2 regions of the Halalkalibacter oceani genome follow, and region 1 is predicted to be linked to the other one. Evidence: riboswitches for the same ligand, from Rfam matches in the RefSeq annotation. Region 1 holds a riboswitch; the other holds the start of a gene.
The links. Region 1 has a riboswitch for S-adenosylmethionine ahead of ABMB67_RS00315 (sugar ABC transporter substrate-binding protein). Riboswitches for the same ligand answer to the same signal wherever they lie in the genome.
Positions count from the first base shown of each region.

Region 2: another riboswitch for S-adenosylmethionine. It lies ahead of ABMB67_RS02725 (methionine biosynthesis PLP-dependent protein); the one in region 1 lies ahead of ABMB67_RS00315 (sugar ABC transporter substrate-binding protein).

Region 1 covers NZ_JBEPKD010000001.1:54,440-62,229, forward strand. Annotated here, with positions in the region: gene ABMB67_RS00280 (ABC1 kinase family protein) at 1-256, shown strand, start outside; gene ABMB67_RS00285 (hypothetical protein) at 317-982, shown strand; gene ABMB67_RS00290 (DMT family transporter) at 1,072-2,019, shown strand; gene ABMB67_RS00295 (1,2-dihydroxy-3-keto-5-methylthiopentene dioxygenase) at 2,174-2,716, opposite strand; gene ABMB67_RS00300 (methylthioribulose 1-phosphate dehydratase) at 2,740-3,357, opposite strand; gene ABMB67_RS00305 (2-hydroxy-3-keto-5-methylthiopentenyl-1-phosphate phosphatase) at 3,350-4,036, opposite strand; gene ABMB67_RS00310 (2,3-diketo-5-methylthiopentyl-1-phosphate enolase) at 4,036-5,265, opposite strand; SAM riboswitch class I at 5,353-5,465, opposite strand; SAM riboswitch class I at 5,634-5,785, shown strand; gene ABMB67_RS00315 (sugar ABC transporter substrate-binding protein) at 5,874-6,992, shown strand; gene ABMB67_RS00320 (sugar ABC transporter ATP-binding protein) at 7,001-7,790, shown strand, end outside.
Region 2 covers NZ_JBEPKD010000001.1:541,385-549,174, reverse strand. Annotated here, with positions in the region: gene prsW (glutamic-type intramembrane protease PrsW) at 1-384, shown strand, start outside; gene ABMB67_RS02730 (hypothetical protein) at 406-567, shown strand; SAM riboswitch class I at 651-756, shown strand; gene ABMB67_RS02725 (methionine biosynthesis PLP-dependent protein) at 846-1,958, shown strand; gene ABMB67_RS02720 (bifunctional homocysteine S-methyltransferase/methylenetetrahydrofolate reductase) at 1,975-3,813, shown strand; gene metH (methionine synthase) at 3,842-7,294, shown strand; gene ABMB67_RS02710 (aconitate hydratase) at 7,463-7,790, shown strand, end outside.

The DNA.
Region 1 (7,790 bases):
TGAACTGGAAATGAAAATGTCGATTTCCGAGCTCGATCAGCTGAACCATAAAATTGATCAGATTACGAATAAGCTTTCGTTTTCGATCGTGCTTTTATCGTTCAGCATCATTATGGCGGCGGTGATTGTCGGAGGTTCACTCACGGCGGAGCAGACGATTCTGTCGCGCCTGCCTTCGCTCGAAATCGGGCTTGGGATCGCCTCGTTTCTCTTTCTCTGGATCATTTGGGCGATCGTCCGCTCTGGAAGATTTTAATCACGAAGAAGAAACGTTAACCGACGAACGGGCGTCTCATCACATAAAGGGGGGATCGAGATGAAAAAGGGTATGATTCTGCTTTTATTGGTGGTGGGCGGCTGCTCGTCTCAGGTGCAAAAACTGGAAACCTGCCCGAATGAGATCAATGAATGGGCCGATGTGTTGATGTATAACGATATCGAATATATTGGATTGGGAAAGGAGGGGGGGCAGCGTCAAAAAGGAGAAAAGCTTGGTGAAGTATCCTTTCAACTTGCTGACCAGGCCTGCGCCGATCATCAAATCGAAAATGGCGATGCTGCTTTTCTGCCGGAAGGAACTGAGATTTTTGAAAGCGTCGGCTACCGGCCTGATTTCCGGCTGATCGCCGGGGGACGACTTTTTCAAGTACATAGAAATGAAGCGGCCGAGACAATAAAGGAGCTGTACGACATCGAAGGAAAAGTGACGAAGCTTAGTCGGGAAAGCGGCAATGATGGTAGCCAGATGTACGATTACAGTGAGGAAGAAACAATCGCTTTTATCGAGGATTTTCTTTCTCTGGCTTATGTTGGCTTTGATGGAATCTATTCTGACATTGCATATAGCAATCCGGTTTTTTTGCGGCTTCACCTTGAGGATGGCTCTTCTTTTCGCATTTCCTACTGGCTTGACGCCAATGCGGTCAACCCGGGAGCGTACGCGACAGACAGAATGAAATCGATCATAATAGAAGGAGGATGAGGATAGCCTCCGGCAATCGAGCACGCGCGGCAGACAGAATATGGTATGATGGAGTTGACCTACTAGACTAGAGAAAGAAGGCGAAATGATTGCAGGCCGTATTCAACAAACTGAAGCAGTCCCCCTATCTGCTGCTTGTGCTGGCTACTTTTTTTTGGGGAACGAATTTTGCATTTAGCCGGATGGTGATCGAGGAAATCCCGCCAATTCAGCTTTCTGTAATAAGGTGGCTGATTGTCAGTATTGTCTTTTTGCCATTCGTTATCAATGAGGTGAAGGCGAATAAAGCGATCCTTAAGGCAAATTGGAAGGTACTGATTCTGCTGGCGATTACCGGCGTCGGCGGCTTTAATACGCTATTATATATTGCGATACAATATACGACATCGATTAACGCATCGCTCGTGAATTCGCTCTCACCGTTGCTGATTGTCGTACTATCGGTCATGTTTTTGAAGGAGAGGATTGTCCCCTGGCAGTTCGTCGGGATTGTCGTCTCACTTGCCGGCGTCGTTGTCGTGGTAACTGGCGGCAGCATGGAAGCGATTGTTGCGCTGCGGATCAATCCGGGTGATGTGATCGTTGTCGCTGCGGTGATCTGCTGGTCGATTTATTCGGTGCTGATGAAGCGGTTCGGGGTCGATCTGCCGAAAAAAGCGACTTTTTTGATCACAATCTATATTGCGATTGCTTGTCTGATTCCGTTCGCGCTTTTCGAGCGGACCTATGAGCCGCTCGAGCTGACGTCGCTATCACCTTCGCTTATGCTGACAGTCGTCTATCTCGCCTTGTTTCCGGGGTTTCTCTCTTTTATTTGCTGGAACGAGGGCGTGATGCAGGTCGGACCGGGCAGAGCGTCCAACTATTTGCATATGATCGTCCTGTTCACGACGGTGCTCGCCGTGCTGTTTACCGGAGAAAGCCTGGCGAAAGCACAGCTGATCGGCGGCATCCTGATTTTAACCGGGGTCATTCTAGCCTCCAATCCGCAATTTCTCTCGCGGAAAGGGAAGGCGGAGAGAAGAGCGGTATCCTAGAAGCTAAAGTGGCTGGACAAAAGGATGTTTTTCCTTTCGCCCAGCCACTAACGTATATAGTTTTCGGGTTGAATTGAAGAAGAGCGACGGCTTCGCGCGTTGCATTGTAACGGCTCCGCACACCGCTTTTAAGAAAAGCCGCTGTACGGTTTTCTTATTTACTTCCCTCAAACTCAGGATCAGCAAAAGGATGAGCAACCCAGCCTTCCGGATCAATGAACAAGCGGACGGCGACGACCTGGCGCTCTTCCGAGAGGGTGAAGAAGTGCGGGATGTTGACCGGAACGGAAATGACGTCTCCTGGTGTGAGGTTGACATCGAAATAGCCGGTTTCTGCCCCTTTAATGACAAAAGTCCCTGATCCGGCTGTAATCGCCCGTACTTCGTCTTCGGTATGAGTGTGGACCTGCTCGAACTTTTTCAACAGCTTGTCGAGGTCGGGCGTGTCATTATTTAACGAGATGACATCCCATTTTTGATAGCCGCGGCGTTCGGCAAGGGAACGAATGTCTTCGTCAAATGTCGCCAGCACCTCTTCCTTATCGCCATCTGTCAGATGGCAAACCCCTTGCAAACGCTCAGGCAGCTTGCTCGTATCCCAGTGCTCATAAAGAACGTCCTGACTTGCTAAAAAGCTGCGCACCTCTTCTTCTCCGTGAATGACTTCTCCTGTGTTACGAATTTGAATTTCAGCCATTTGATTTTCCTCCTTCAATATGGTTATTTTCTTAAAGCCAGCATCTTAAGATGATAGCTGAATAAAAACTCAAAAGCTTCCAAATGTTTTTTCGCTTCAAAGCCATTTCGTCCCCAGGCGGTGATACCGTGGTTGCGAATGAGCACTCCGTAGATGCCTGGAGCGATCCGTTCGGCGACCGCGTCTCCCAAGCGGGGGAGATCGGCGTAATTTTTAACAATCGGCACGGTGATCTCGCCATCCTCATCCCAAATGTTAAACGCTTTGATCAGCTCCTGACGACGGAAGGTGATTTCACCTTGTTCGCCGTACAGCTCTGAGATGACATTGTTGTCAATCGTATGAACATGAAGCGAGCAGCCGGCATCGGTTTTTTCGTAAATTCGTTGATGAAGCACCGTTTCTGCTGATGGCTTGAGATGAGTTTCCTCAAGCGGTTGGCCGTTGCCGCCGACTAGTAAAAAATCCTCGGCTGTCCGTTTTCGTTTGTCTTTGCCACTTGCGGTGACAAGGAAAGAGAGCGGCGAGTCGCTGACCTTGATCGACAAATTTCCGCTTGTGCCCGGGAACCAGTCGCGGGCGGCCAGTTCATCTTTAATGTCAGCAAGCTCATTCCATTTTTCCTGTACTGCTTCACTCATTGATGCTCACTCCTTTTTTCGCTTTCAGCCCGGCTATCACTTCATGGAAGGACGAGAAAGCCGTATGACGGAGGCCAAGCTCCTGACATTTCTCAAGCAGAAAGTCATCACAGGCGAACACTTCATCGGCGAGCTTGGCTGCCTCCAGGTCGGTAATTGAATCGCCGATAACGATTCTATAATAATCCTCGGCGGAATACTGCCGCAAAATCGACGGCTTGCAGCAGCCGCAATCATTTGTGCAGTCAGCGTCGCAGGCGTGAGGCCAGAGAATCTCGATCGTCTCGCCGCTGAAGTCGCTGCCGTTGCAATAAAGGTTATCAGTCAGCTTGTAGGGAGCGAGCATCGGTTCGACGAAAAAGTCAATTCCGCCGCTGACGACGTTAAAGTCGAAGCCGTACTCCTTCGTAAAGTCCAGCAGCTGCTGAAAGCCTTCGCGTATCGTCGCCTGCCGCTGCACAAAGGCAATGATCTCCGCTTTTCGTTCCACCGGAATGAGAGAAAACAGCGCGCCGACTCCTTCGCGTATCGAAATCCGCTGGGCGAGGATTTCGTCCTTAATCTGCTCCCAGCCGGGCGGGGCGAATTCCTTCATAATCGCGATAATATTGTCCTTAGTGGTGATCGTGCCGTCAAAATCACAGAAAATGATCGGCTTTCGTCCGTCAATTGAACTCATCATCGCTGCCCCCACAGCTCAAGCGCGGTGCGCAGCTCGGGTTGCTGTCCGGCGGCTTCATCAAGAGTCTGTCCGGCGAGCACAGCATCGATCGCCGCTCTAAAGGCACGGGCCCCGGCATCAGCGCCGGCCGGATGGCCGTGAATGCCGCCGCCGGCGTTAATGACCGCGTCGTGGCCGAAGTCATTGATTAAAAGCGGTGTCAGCCCCGGATGAATCCCGGCCGATGGAACCGGGAAGGCCGGCTTGAGCTGGCTTTGCGTGGTCAATGCTGTCGCAATGTCCTGCGTTTCCTGCTTTTCCAAAGCGACGCTGCCATAAGGAGAAGGGAAGAGGACAAGGTCGGCGCCAGCAAGGCGCAACAGCTTGCCGAGCAGCACTTTGTTGGAGAAGCCATAATAAGGCGAGCCGGTCATCGCCCCGGAAACAGCCGGGTGGGCCATTAGCGGTACGGCAATATCCGGATCTTCGGCTAGACTTTGCAGCACATCAAGGCCGTAAGCAAACACATTAAACAATAATGCGCTTGCACCGAGATCGACTGCGCGCTTCGCCTTTTCTTTTAAGTCGAACGTCCGTCCGGTCAAGTTGACAGCGTACAGCGTTCTTTTTCCGGTTTCTTCATAGGCCTCAGCCAGCGTCTGGACGCCGGTCGTAATCCGCTGTTCAAATGGGGTCAGCTCATTATCAAACAGAATCTCATCGTCTTTGACAAGGTCAACACCGCCAATGGCCTGCTGCTTGAGCTGCTGCTGAAATTCACCAATGTCCTTGCCGATCATCCCTTTAAAAATACTCATTAACAGTGGGCGGTCAAACACATCGAGTCGTTCCCGGACGCCACTGATGCCGAATTGCGGACCAGGAAATTGGGCTTCAAGCTGGGGCGACAGCTCAATGTCGACAAGCTTGATTTCTCCATCGAGGGATAGCTTGCCGAACATCGTCGTCAAAATCGCTGCCAGATCCGCGCTGAAGTTGGCGGCAGGGTAGGCGATTTTAATCAGGCCGACCGTCCGTTTGCTGGAGAAATAACGGTTGTCATCCGCCGTTGGCACAAGCTCTTCGACAGAGATGACTTCTCCTTTGTGCTTTTCAAGCTGCTTCTTTTCCAGTGCGGGAAGGTTTGTCCAGGAGCCGATTGTCAGGCCGAGCGCGATGCCTTCCGCTTTTTTAGCGAGGTCGCCTTTTTGGTCAAACACCTTGTAGGTTGCCGTAATATGACTCATCGTAGCGGAGTCCTCCTTTCGTTACCATCACAAAAAAATCCTCATCTTTTTTGAAAAAGAAGAGGACCCATTCTATGATTCTATGTCCTCTTATCTGTCAGCTTTGCGCTTGAGAGAATTAGCACCTTGAATCAACCGCTCGGTTGAAACAGGTTGCCGGGCTTCATCGGGCTCGTCCCTCCACCTGCTCTTAATAAGAGTATTCGTATTGGTATTGTCGTTAGAAAATGATGTAATGAATTATGCCAGAGGAAGAGTCGTCTGTCAATTATGAATTATTTTTGCGAAAATCTATTGACAAAACGAATGTCTGACTCGTATGATTACTCTCAGAATTCAAAATGTAAAACATAAAATTACATGATTCACTCTTATCGAGAGCTGGCAGAGGGAATTGGCCCAATGAAGCCCGGCAACCGGTCTGTTCATCAAGGAGATTGATGGAAGCCTAAAAGGTGTAAAGACACGGTGCTACATCCAACAGCTCGTTTTACATGTGAAACGAGCTGAAAGATAAGAGGACGGAGCCAGTCCATTCCGCCTCTTTCTCGATCGTGAGTGAAAGAGGCTTTTTTATGTTTTGCCGACAAAAAAGGGGAGAGAGACAAATGAAGAAAAATAAGTGGTGGAAATCAGTAGTGGCAGCGGCGCTTGCCGTAACGCTTGTCGGCTGCGGAGCTGGAGAAGAGTCAACAGGAGAGCAGGGCGGTGGAGCGGAAAGCGACACGATCGAAGGTGTGCCGGAACGATTTGCCGGCGGTGAAGAAACGAAAATCAGAGTGATCCGCAAAATCGGCGGCGATGATCATACAGCGCAATATTTGGCCGGAGTAAAGGAAGAAGGAGAGGCACTCGGCTTTGATGTCGACGTATTTACAGCAAACGGCGATACGGCCCGTTATCATGATGCAATTTCTCAAGCGATTGATGCTGGCGTTGATGGGCTGATTTTATCGCATGGCGACGATGCGGCGACCTATGATGCGGTTGAGCGCGCCCGTGAGGCGGGAATTGAAGTGGTTACGTTCGATTCGATTGCTGAATTGGAAGAGATTGAAGGCGTAACGCTGACTTCTCAGGATGACGAAGCATTGGCGACGCTGGCGCTTGACCAGCTCGTTGAGGATTTCAACGGAGAAGCGAACATGATTTATCTTTGGGTTGACGGCTTTCCACCAATGGTACGCCGCAACAACGTCTATCAGGAAGTGCTTGCGGCAAATCCGGGGCTGAACGAGCTTGAACGGTTTGGGGTCGCCTCTGAGGATACGTCGACACAGACACAAAATGCGGTCGCGGCGATGCTGAACAAATACCCTGAAGGGGAGATTGATGCGATTTTTGCGACATGGGACGCCTTTGCGATCGGGGCCGCTCGTGCGCTGGAGGAAGCGGGCCGTGATGAAATCGCGATTTACGGAATTGACGTATCAAATGCCGATCTTCAAGTGATGCAGCAGGAAAACAGCACGTGGAGCTACACGGCTGCTGTCGATCCGAAGCTGATCGGCTCGATCAATCTGCGGATTTTAGCGAAGAAGCTTGCCGGAGAGGAAACCCCGCAAACCTATGATTTGGAAGCATCGTTGATTTCAAGAGAGAGCCTCATCGGCGGGTCAGAACCGGTCAATATGGTTAACCTTGCTGACGTGATTGAAGGCTGGGGCATATCTGATGCGTTTGAAGAAGAGTGGATGACGATACTGAAAGAACATCATAACCAATAGGTGATGGCATGAACCTGAAAATGAGCAATATTTCAATCGAATTTCCCGGTGTGCGCGCATTGGACGAGGCTTCCTTTGAAATGGAGACCGGACAGGCCCACGCGCTGATCGGCGCCAATGGCGCCGGGAAGTCGACGTTAATGAAGGTGCTGTCCGGCGTGTACAATCACTACAGCGGGGAGATTTACCTTGATGGGGAGCTCATTGACATCCGCTCCCCAAAGGATGCCCGGCGGCACGGCATTCAAATCGTTTACCAGGAAGTTGATACAGCGCTTGTTTCAAGCTTAACAGTCGCGGAAAACATTATGCTGAATGCTCTTGTGGCCAATAAAGAGAAGAAACTGATGATTGACTGGAAAAGGCTTCATCAGCAGGCAGCGGTGATCCTCGAGACGCTTCAAGTCAAGCTGCCGACGCGAAAGCTGGTCAGTGAGCTTTCGCTTGCTGAAAAGCAGATGGTGCTGATTGCCCGCGCCGTGTCGACGGAATGCAAATTTCTCATTTTAGATGAGCCGACGGCACCGCTCAGTATGACAGAGACGAAGCAGCTTTTTCGCGTTGTAAATGAGCTGAAGCAAAAGGATGTCGGAGTCATTTTCATTTCTCATCGCCTGCCAGAACTGTTTGAGATTTGCGAGGAAATCACAGTGATGAGAAATGGCTGCTATATTTCCCGTGAACGTACAAGTGAAACGAGCGCGACGAGGGTGATTGAGCATATGCTTGGTAAGTCGCTCGAAGCCCAGTTTCCGGAGCGCAGGCAAACGGCGGGGGAGGTGGTGCTGGAAGCTGCCC
Region 2 (7,790 bases), 490 kb from region 1:
CAGCATGCCGATTTTAAGCGGAGATATGACGGGATTGTCTTTGGCGTTGCCCTGTCGCTCGGATTCGCCAGTCTGGAAAACGTCCTCTACCTGCTGGCAAACGGCTTGGAAACAGCGATTGGCAGAGCGCTTCTTCCGGTCTCCAGTCATGCGTTATTTGGTGTACTGATGGGGTATTATATGGGTAGGGCGAAGCTGGAGCGGGCCTCGAAAGCCAAGCATTTGACTTTGGCCTTGTTTTTTCCTATTCTCTTACACAGTATCTATGACAGCATTCTGCTGTTGTTCGACACCTATTTTATTATCGGGATGCTTCCATTTATGCTCTTGTTATGGTGGCTTGCTTTAACGAAGGTGAAACGTGCCCATCAATTGGACCAATAGAAAGTAAGAAAGGTGGTTATTATGTCTGAAGGACGTTATCGCGTTGTCATTCGCTGTCCGGTCTGTGGAGAAAAATATATTCTCAGAGGAAGACGAACCGAGTCAGGCGAGTATGAAACCGGTTTTAAGCGCTGTGTATGTGGGAATGCGGAGCATTTGCATATTGACGCAACACCGGAATGAATACTTCAGGAAAAAAATTTCACTTGCAAAATGGTTTGAATTGTTGTAATTTTGATTAAACGAAAAACTCATTTACATACGATTTCTTATCAAGAGAGACGGAGGGACTGGCCCGACGATGTCTCAGCAACCAGCCATTCATGGTCAGGTGCTAATTCCATCAGGTCGCGATGATCTGAAAGATAAGAAGAAGCGAATTCATAACCAAACACCTTCTTCTTAATGGAATTTAAGAAGTGGGTGTTTTTTCATAATTTGGTAAAGGTGGAGGTATACAGATGAATCGAGACAAGCTTGAGACATTGCTAGTACAGATCGGAAACCGCTCAGAAGACCGGACAGGAACGATTAATACGCCTGTTTATTTTTCAACGGCGTATCGTCATACAGGAATCGGAGAGTCGACAGGCTATGATTATGCCAGAACAGGAAATCCGACAAGGGAAGTCGTAGAAAAGGCGATTGCCGCCCTTGAGGAAGGAGATCGCGGATTTGCCTGTAGTTCAGGGATGGCGGCGATTCAGACGGTATTTTCCCTGTTCGCCCAGGGAGATGAGATTTTGGCCTCTCAGGATCTTTACGGGGGAACGTATCGTTTATTTGAACAGGGCTGGAATCGCTGGGGACTGTCATTTGCTTACGGTGATCCGCGAAACCTAGAGCATTTCGAGTCATTAATCAATGAGCGGACGAAGGCGCTTTTCATCGAGACACCGACGAATCCGTTAATGCAGGAAGCCGATATTGCCGCCTTGGCGGAAATCGCCAAGAAGCATCAATTGCTGCTGATTGTCGATAATACATTTTATACACCGCTGCTTCAGCAGCCGCTCGTCAAAGGAGCCGACATTGTCATCCATAGCGCCTCGAAATATTTAGGCGGGCATAATGATGTGATTGCCGGTCTCGTGGCAGCTAAAGGCACGGAGCTCTGTGAAAAGATCGCTTATTACCATAACGGCATTGGGGCGACTCTGTCGGCGTTTGACTCCTGGCTGCTCATCCGCGGAATGAAGACACTCGCTTTGCGGATGGAAAAGCATGAGGAGAATGCGAAGGCCGTTGTCGCTTTTCTTGAAGAGCATGAAGCGGTAACGGATGTTCTGTATCCAGGCAAAGGCGGTATGCTTTCCTTCCGAATTAAAAAGGAAGCATGGGTTAACCCGTTTTTGCAGCAGCTGAAACTGATTTCCTTTGCGGAGAGCCTTGGTGGAGTGGAGAGTCTGATGACGTATCCGGCGACGCAGACGCATATGGATATTCCCGAGGACATTCGGATTGCCAATGGCGTCTGTAACCGGCTGTTGCGCTTTTCGGTCGGAATTGAGCGCAGCGAGGATTTAATAAAAGACCTGGAGCAAGCTTTTCACTTTGTGACATCAAAGGAATAGAAAGGAGGGACCCGTAATGAAGTTGTTGGAACGATTAGCAAATGAGGTCCTTGTAGGAGACGGGGCAATGGGCACCCTCCTGTATGAGCAGGGGGTTGATCAATGCTTTGAAGAAGTCAATCTGAGTAATCCCGATAAGATCATCGCGGTCCACAAGCAGTATGTAGAGGCTGGAGCCGATGTGATTCAAACAAATACATATGCGGCCAATTCCTTAAAGCTCGAAAAATACGGCCTGGAAAATCAGGTTCAGCTCATCAACGAGGCAGCTGTTGCATTAGCGAAGCAGGCTGCGGACGGACGGACCTTTGTCGTCGGCACAATTGGCGGGGTGCGCCGCTTTCAGCTGGAGGAATGGTCGCTTCAGGAAATCGAAGAGTCGTTTAACGAGCAAATGAAGTACCTTCTGCAAGGAGGCGTCGACGGCCTGTTACTTGAAACATTTTATGACCTTGAAGAAGCAAAAATGGCTACAACCCTGGCGAGAAAGTGGACGAATTTGCCGATCATTGTTAACCTTTCATTAGGAGAAATCGGCGTGATGAATGGCGGGATCCCGGTCGCGGATGCTTTTCGTGAGCTGATTGCAGCCGGAGCGAATGTCGTCGGCTTAAATTGCCGGATGGGGCCTTTCCATATGCTGCGTTCATTTGAATCGATTCCGCTGCCGGAGAACGGCTATCTGTCAGCGTACCCGAATGCGAGTCTGCCCGATTATCGCGACGGGCGCGTTTTTTATCAGTCGAATGCGGACTATTTCAAGGCGATGGGGGAGAAGTTCGTCAAGGAGGGGGTCCGCTTATTGGGCGGCTGCTGCGGAACGACACCCGAACATATCACAGCATTCAAAGAGGTGAAGGAACGGTTCGCACCGATTACGGAGAAAAAAGTCCGTTCGATTATCCGTGTGGAAAAGCGGATCGAGCTGCCGCCGGAGCATACGCCGCTGCCTGAGCTTGTGAAGCAGCGCAAGTCGGTGATCGTCGAGCTTGACCCGCCGAAAAAGCTTAATACGGACCGATTTATCGAAGGAGCGAAAAAGCTTCATCAGGCCAGCGTCGATGCGGTGACGATGGCCGATAATTCACTCGCTTCCCCGCGTGTCGACAACCTGGCACTCGGAGCAATGCTGAAAGGGCAGATCGGCGCTCGTCCACTCGTTCATGTTACATGCCGCGACCGCAATTTAATCGGGCTGCAATCACACTTAATGGGGCTTCACGCCTTAGGAATTGATGATCTGCTGGCGGTGACGGGCGACCCGACGAAAATAGGAGATTTTCCGGGGGCGACTTCGGTGTATGACGTAACTTCCTTTCAATTAATTTCCTTTATTAAGCAATTGAACGAAGGAATTTCTTTCTCAGGAAAAGAGCTCGGACAGAAGTCAACCTTCTCTGTCGGGGCAGCCTTTAATCCGAATGTCCGGCATTTGGACAAAGCGGTGCAGCGGATGGAGAAAAAAGTCGAGAGCGGCGCCGATTATTTTATGACGCAGCCGATTTACAGTGAAGCGCAAATTGAAGCGGTGTACGAGGCGACAAAGCATATCGAACAGCCGCTTTACATCGGGATCATGCCGTTAACCGGAACAAGGAATGCTGAATTTCTTCACAATGAAGTACCCGGTATAAAATTAACCGATGAAATCCGGAGCGCGATGGAGCGGTGCGGTGATGACCGTCAGCGGGCGGCGGAAGAAGGGATACGGATTGCCAAGTCGTTAATTGACACGGCGCTAACATTCTTTAACGGCATTTATTTGATAACGCCATTTTTACGGTATGAGATGACCGTTGAACTGACTGATTATATTCAAGCGAAGACGAAGGCAGCATCCATTAAAAATCAGTAGCAGGGATCAGGAGAAAGGACTAAAGCGTATGACGAAGTCTTTATTTGAACAACAATTGGAACGAAAAATATTAGTACTTGACGGGGCGATGGGAACGATGCTCCAGCAGGCTAATTTAAGCGCGGAAGATTTTGGCGGCGAAGAATATGAAGGCTGTAACGAATACTTGAACGAAACAGCGCCCGAAGTCATTGAGAAGATTCACCGTGACTATTTGCAGGCCGGAGCTGATATTATCGAAACGAACACATTCGGTTCGACCAATATCGTCCTTGATGATTACGATCTCGGTCATAAGGCAGAAGAGCTGAGCCGCGTCTCAGCTGAAATTGCCCGCAGAGTCGCTGACGAGTTTTCAACACCGGAATGGCCACGCTTTGTCGCCGGGGCGATGGGTCCGACGACGAAATCACTTTCGGTGACGGGCGGTGTTACGTTCGAGCAGCTGATTGAATCCTATTATGAACAGGCTCGTGGCTTAATTCTCGGCGGAGTCGATGTGATGCTGCTCGAAACGAGTCAGGATATGCGCAACGTCAAGGCGGCTTATATCGGAATTGAGCAAGCTTTCACCGAGCTTGATAAAAAGCTGCCGATCATCGTTTCAGGAACGATCGAGCCGATGGGCACGACGCTTGCCGGTCAAAACATCGAAGCGTTTTATTTATCGCTTGAGCATATGAAGCCGACCGTCGTCGGCTTAAACTGTGCGACGGGACCGGAATTTATGCGCGACCATATTCGCTCTCTGTCGGAGTTGGCGACAACCTATGTCAGCTGCTACCCAAATGCCGGCCTGCCTGATGAGGAAGGGCATTATCATGAATCGCCCGACTCGCTTGCGACAAAGCTTTCGGCTTTTGCGGAAAAGGGCTGGCTCAATATCGTCGGCGGCTGCTGTGGAACGACGCCTGAGCATATTGCGGCAATGGTCGAAGCAACGAAGGACTTTGCCCCACGCGTGATTAAGGAGAAACATCCACATGCTGTTTCAGGCATTGAACCGTTAATTTATGAGGAAAGCATGCGTCCGTTGTTCGTCGGCGAACGGACGAATGTCATTGGTTCACGGAAGTTCAAGCGTCTGATCGCGGAAGGGAAATTTGAAGAAGCGTCGGAAATCGCCCGGGCCCAGGTGAAGCGCGGCGCCCACGTCATTGACATCTGTCTCGCTGACCCGGACCGTGAAGAGCTTGAGGATATGGAACAGTTTTTAAGCTATGTAATCAATAAAGTGAAAGTGCCATTGATGATTGATTCAACGGATGAGAACGTCATTGAAAAAGCGTTGACGTATTCTCAGGGGAAAGCGATCATCAATTCGATCAACCTGGAGGACGGGGAAGAACGGTTCGAAAAAGTAATTCCGATTGTCAAACGCTACGGGGCGGCGGTGGTCGTCGGGACGATTGACGAGAAAGGGATGGCCGTCAGCGCGGAACGCAAGCTCGAGGTCGCGAAACGCTCGCATGACCTGCTCGTAAACAAATACGGCTTAAAGCCGGAGGATATCATTTTTGATCCGCTCGTCTTCCCGGTTGGAACCGGTGATGAGCAGTATATCGGCTCCGCCAATGCGACGGTCGAAGGCATCCGCCTGATTAAAGAAGCGTTGCCGGACTGTTTGACGATTCTCGGTGTGAGCAACGTTTCGTTCGGCTTGCCGCCGGTCGGCCGCGAAGTGCTGAATGCTGTTTATTTGTATGAATGCACCCAGGCCGGGCTGGACTATGCGATCGTCAATACCGAGAAGCTTGAACGCTATGCCTCGATTTCAGATAACGAAAAAGAAATGTCGCGCAAGCTGTTATTTGAAACAACAGATGAGACGCTCGCTGAATTTACCGCTTTTTACCGCGGGAAAAAAGCAGAGAAGAAAGTCGAGCTTTCCACGCTTAGTCTTGAGGAGCGGCTCGCTTCCTATATCGTTGAAGGGACAAAGGAAGGACTGACGAAGGACCTCGATGAAGCGCTGGCGAAGTACGATGACCCGCTTGATATTATTAACGGGCCGCTGATGACCGGGATGGATGAAGTGGGCCGCCTGTTCAACAATAACGAACTGATCGTCGCCGAAGTGCTGCAAAGCGCTGAGGTGATGAAAGCGTCTGTTGCTCATTTGGAACCGTTCATGGAGAAAAAGGAAGATGATAACGGCAAAGGAAAAATCATTTTGGCGACCGTAAAAGGTGACGTCCATGATATCGGAAAAAATCTCGTGGAGATCATCTTAAGCAACAACGGCTTCAAAATCGTCAACCTCGGCATTAAAGTGACGTCGACTGAACTGATTGAGGCGATTAAAAAGGAAAAGCCGGATGCGGTCGGTTTGTCCGGGCTGCTCGTCAAATCCGCGCAGCAGATGGTGCTGACGGCGCAGGATTTGCGCCAGCAGAAAATCTCGATTCCGATTTTGGTCGGGGGAGCAGCATTGACGCGCAAATTCACCGATACGAAGATCGCCGCCGAATACGATGGAATGGTTCTTTACGCCAAGGACGCGATGAACGGGCTGGAAATCGCCAACCGTCTCGCCAATCCGGACGAGCGGACCCGTCTGGCGGAAGAACTGGCGGAAGCACGGGCGAAAAAGGACGCGGTTCGGAAAGAAAGAACACGAGGAGAACCGGATGATCCGGCAAAGGCTCCGGTGCGCTCCGAGGTGAAAACGGATGGTCCGATTTTTACGCCGACGGACCTCGATACTCATATTTTACGCGATTACAAGCTCTCTCATCTAGAGCCTTATATTAATATGCAAATGTTGCTCGGCCGCCATCTCGGCTTACAAGGCAAAGTGAGCCGTCTGCTCGCCGAGAAAGACGAACGGGCCGTTCAGCTGAAGGAAAAGGTTGATCAGTTTTTACAGCGGGCCAAGGCAGAACAGATTATTTCCGCGCACGGCATGTACCGCTTTTTCCCGGCACAGGCCGACGGCAACGATGTTCTGATTTATGATCCGGAAGATACGTCCACGGTGCTTGAGCGCTTCAGCTTCCCGCGTCAGCGCCAGAAGCCGTACCTTTGCTTGGCTGATTTTCTACGCCCGGTAGAAAGCGGTGAAATGGATTATGTCGGCTTCCTCGCTGTCACCGCCGGTCACGGTGTCCGTGAATTAGCGGAGAAAGCAAAGGAAGAGGGCGACTATTTGGAAAGTCACCTAATGCAGGCCGCGGCTTTGGAAATCGCTGAAGGCTTTGCTGAGCGTCTCCATCAGCAAATGCGCGACCGTTGGGGCTTTCCGGATTCGGCGGACATGACGATGGAGGAGCGCTTCTCCGCCAAATATCAGGGTGTGCGCGTCTCCTTCGGCTACCCGGCCTGTCCGAATCTTGAGGATCAGGAGAAGCTGTTTGCCTTGCTGAAGCCGGAAAAAATCGGCGTCCAGCTGACGGAAGGCTTCATGATGGAACCCGAAGCATCGGTGACCGCGATGGTCTTCTCCCATCCGGAAGGGCGTTATTTTAACGTGCTGGCTTAAAAAGAAAAGAGCTTTCTATTTTCGGAGTTTGAGTAAAAAGGTAAACGAACCTTGTTACTCAAACTCCTTTTTGCTTCCTTAAAAAAGAATTTCCCGCCTGGAGCATACATTTTCCCTTTTCAAAACAGACTAAGTGAAGCTGGATTTGTACAAAGGGGGACGAACGTAATGGCGTTTAATGTGACGCAAAAGCTGATTGATGGCCATCTTTTGTCTGGTGAAATGACGCCGGGCACAGAAATTGGCTTGAAAATTGATCAAACGTTGACGCAGGATGCGACTGGAACAATGGTGATGCTCGAATTGGAAGCGATGGGGCTCGACTATGCCAAAACCGAAGCGTCGGCGCAGTATGTCGATCATAACTTGATTCAAGTAGATAGCAAAAATCCGGACGACCACTTGTTTTTGGAAAGCGCGACGCGGCGGTTTGGCTTGTATTACAGCCGACCGGGAAATGGAGTCAGCCATCCGGTTCATATGCAAAGGCTGGCGA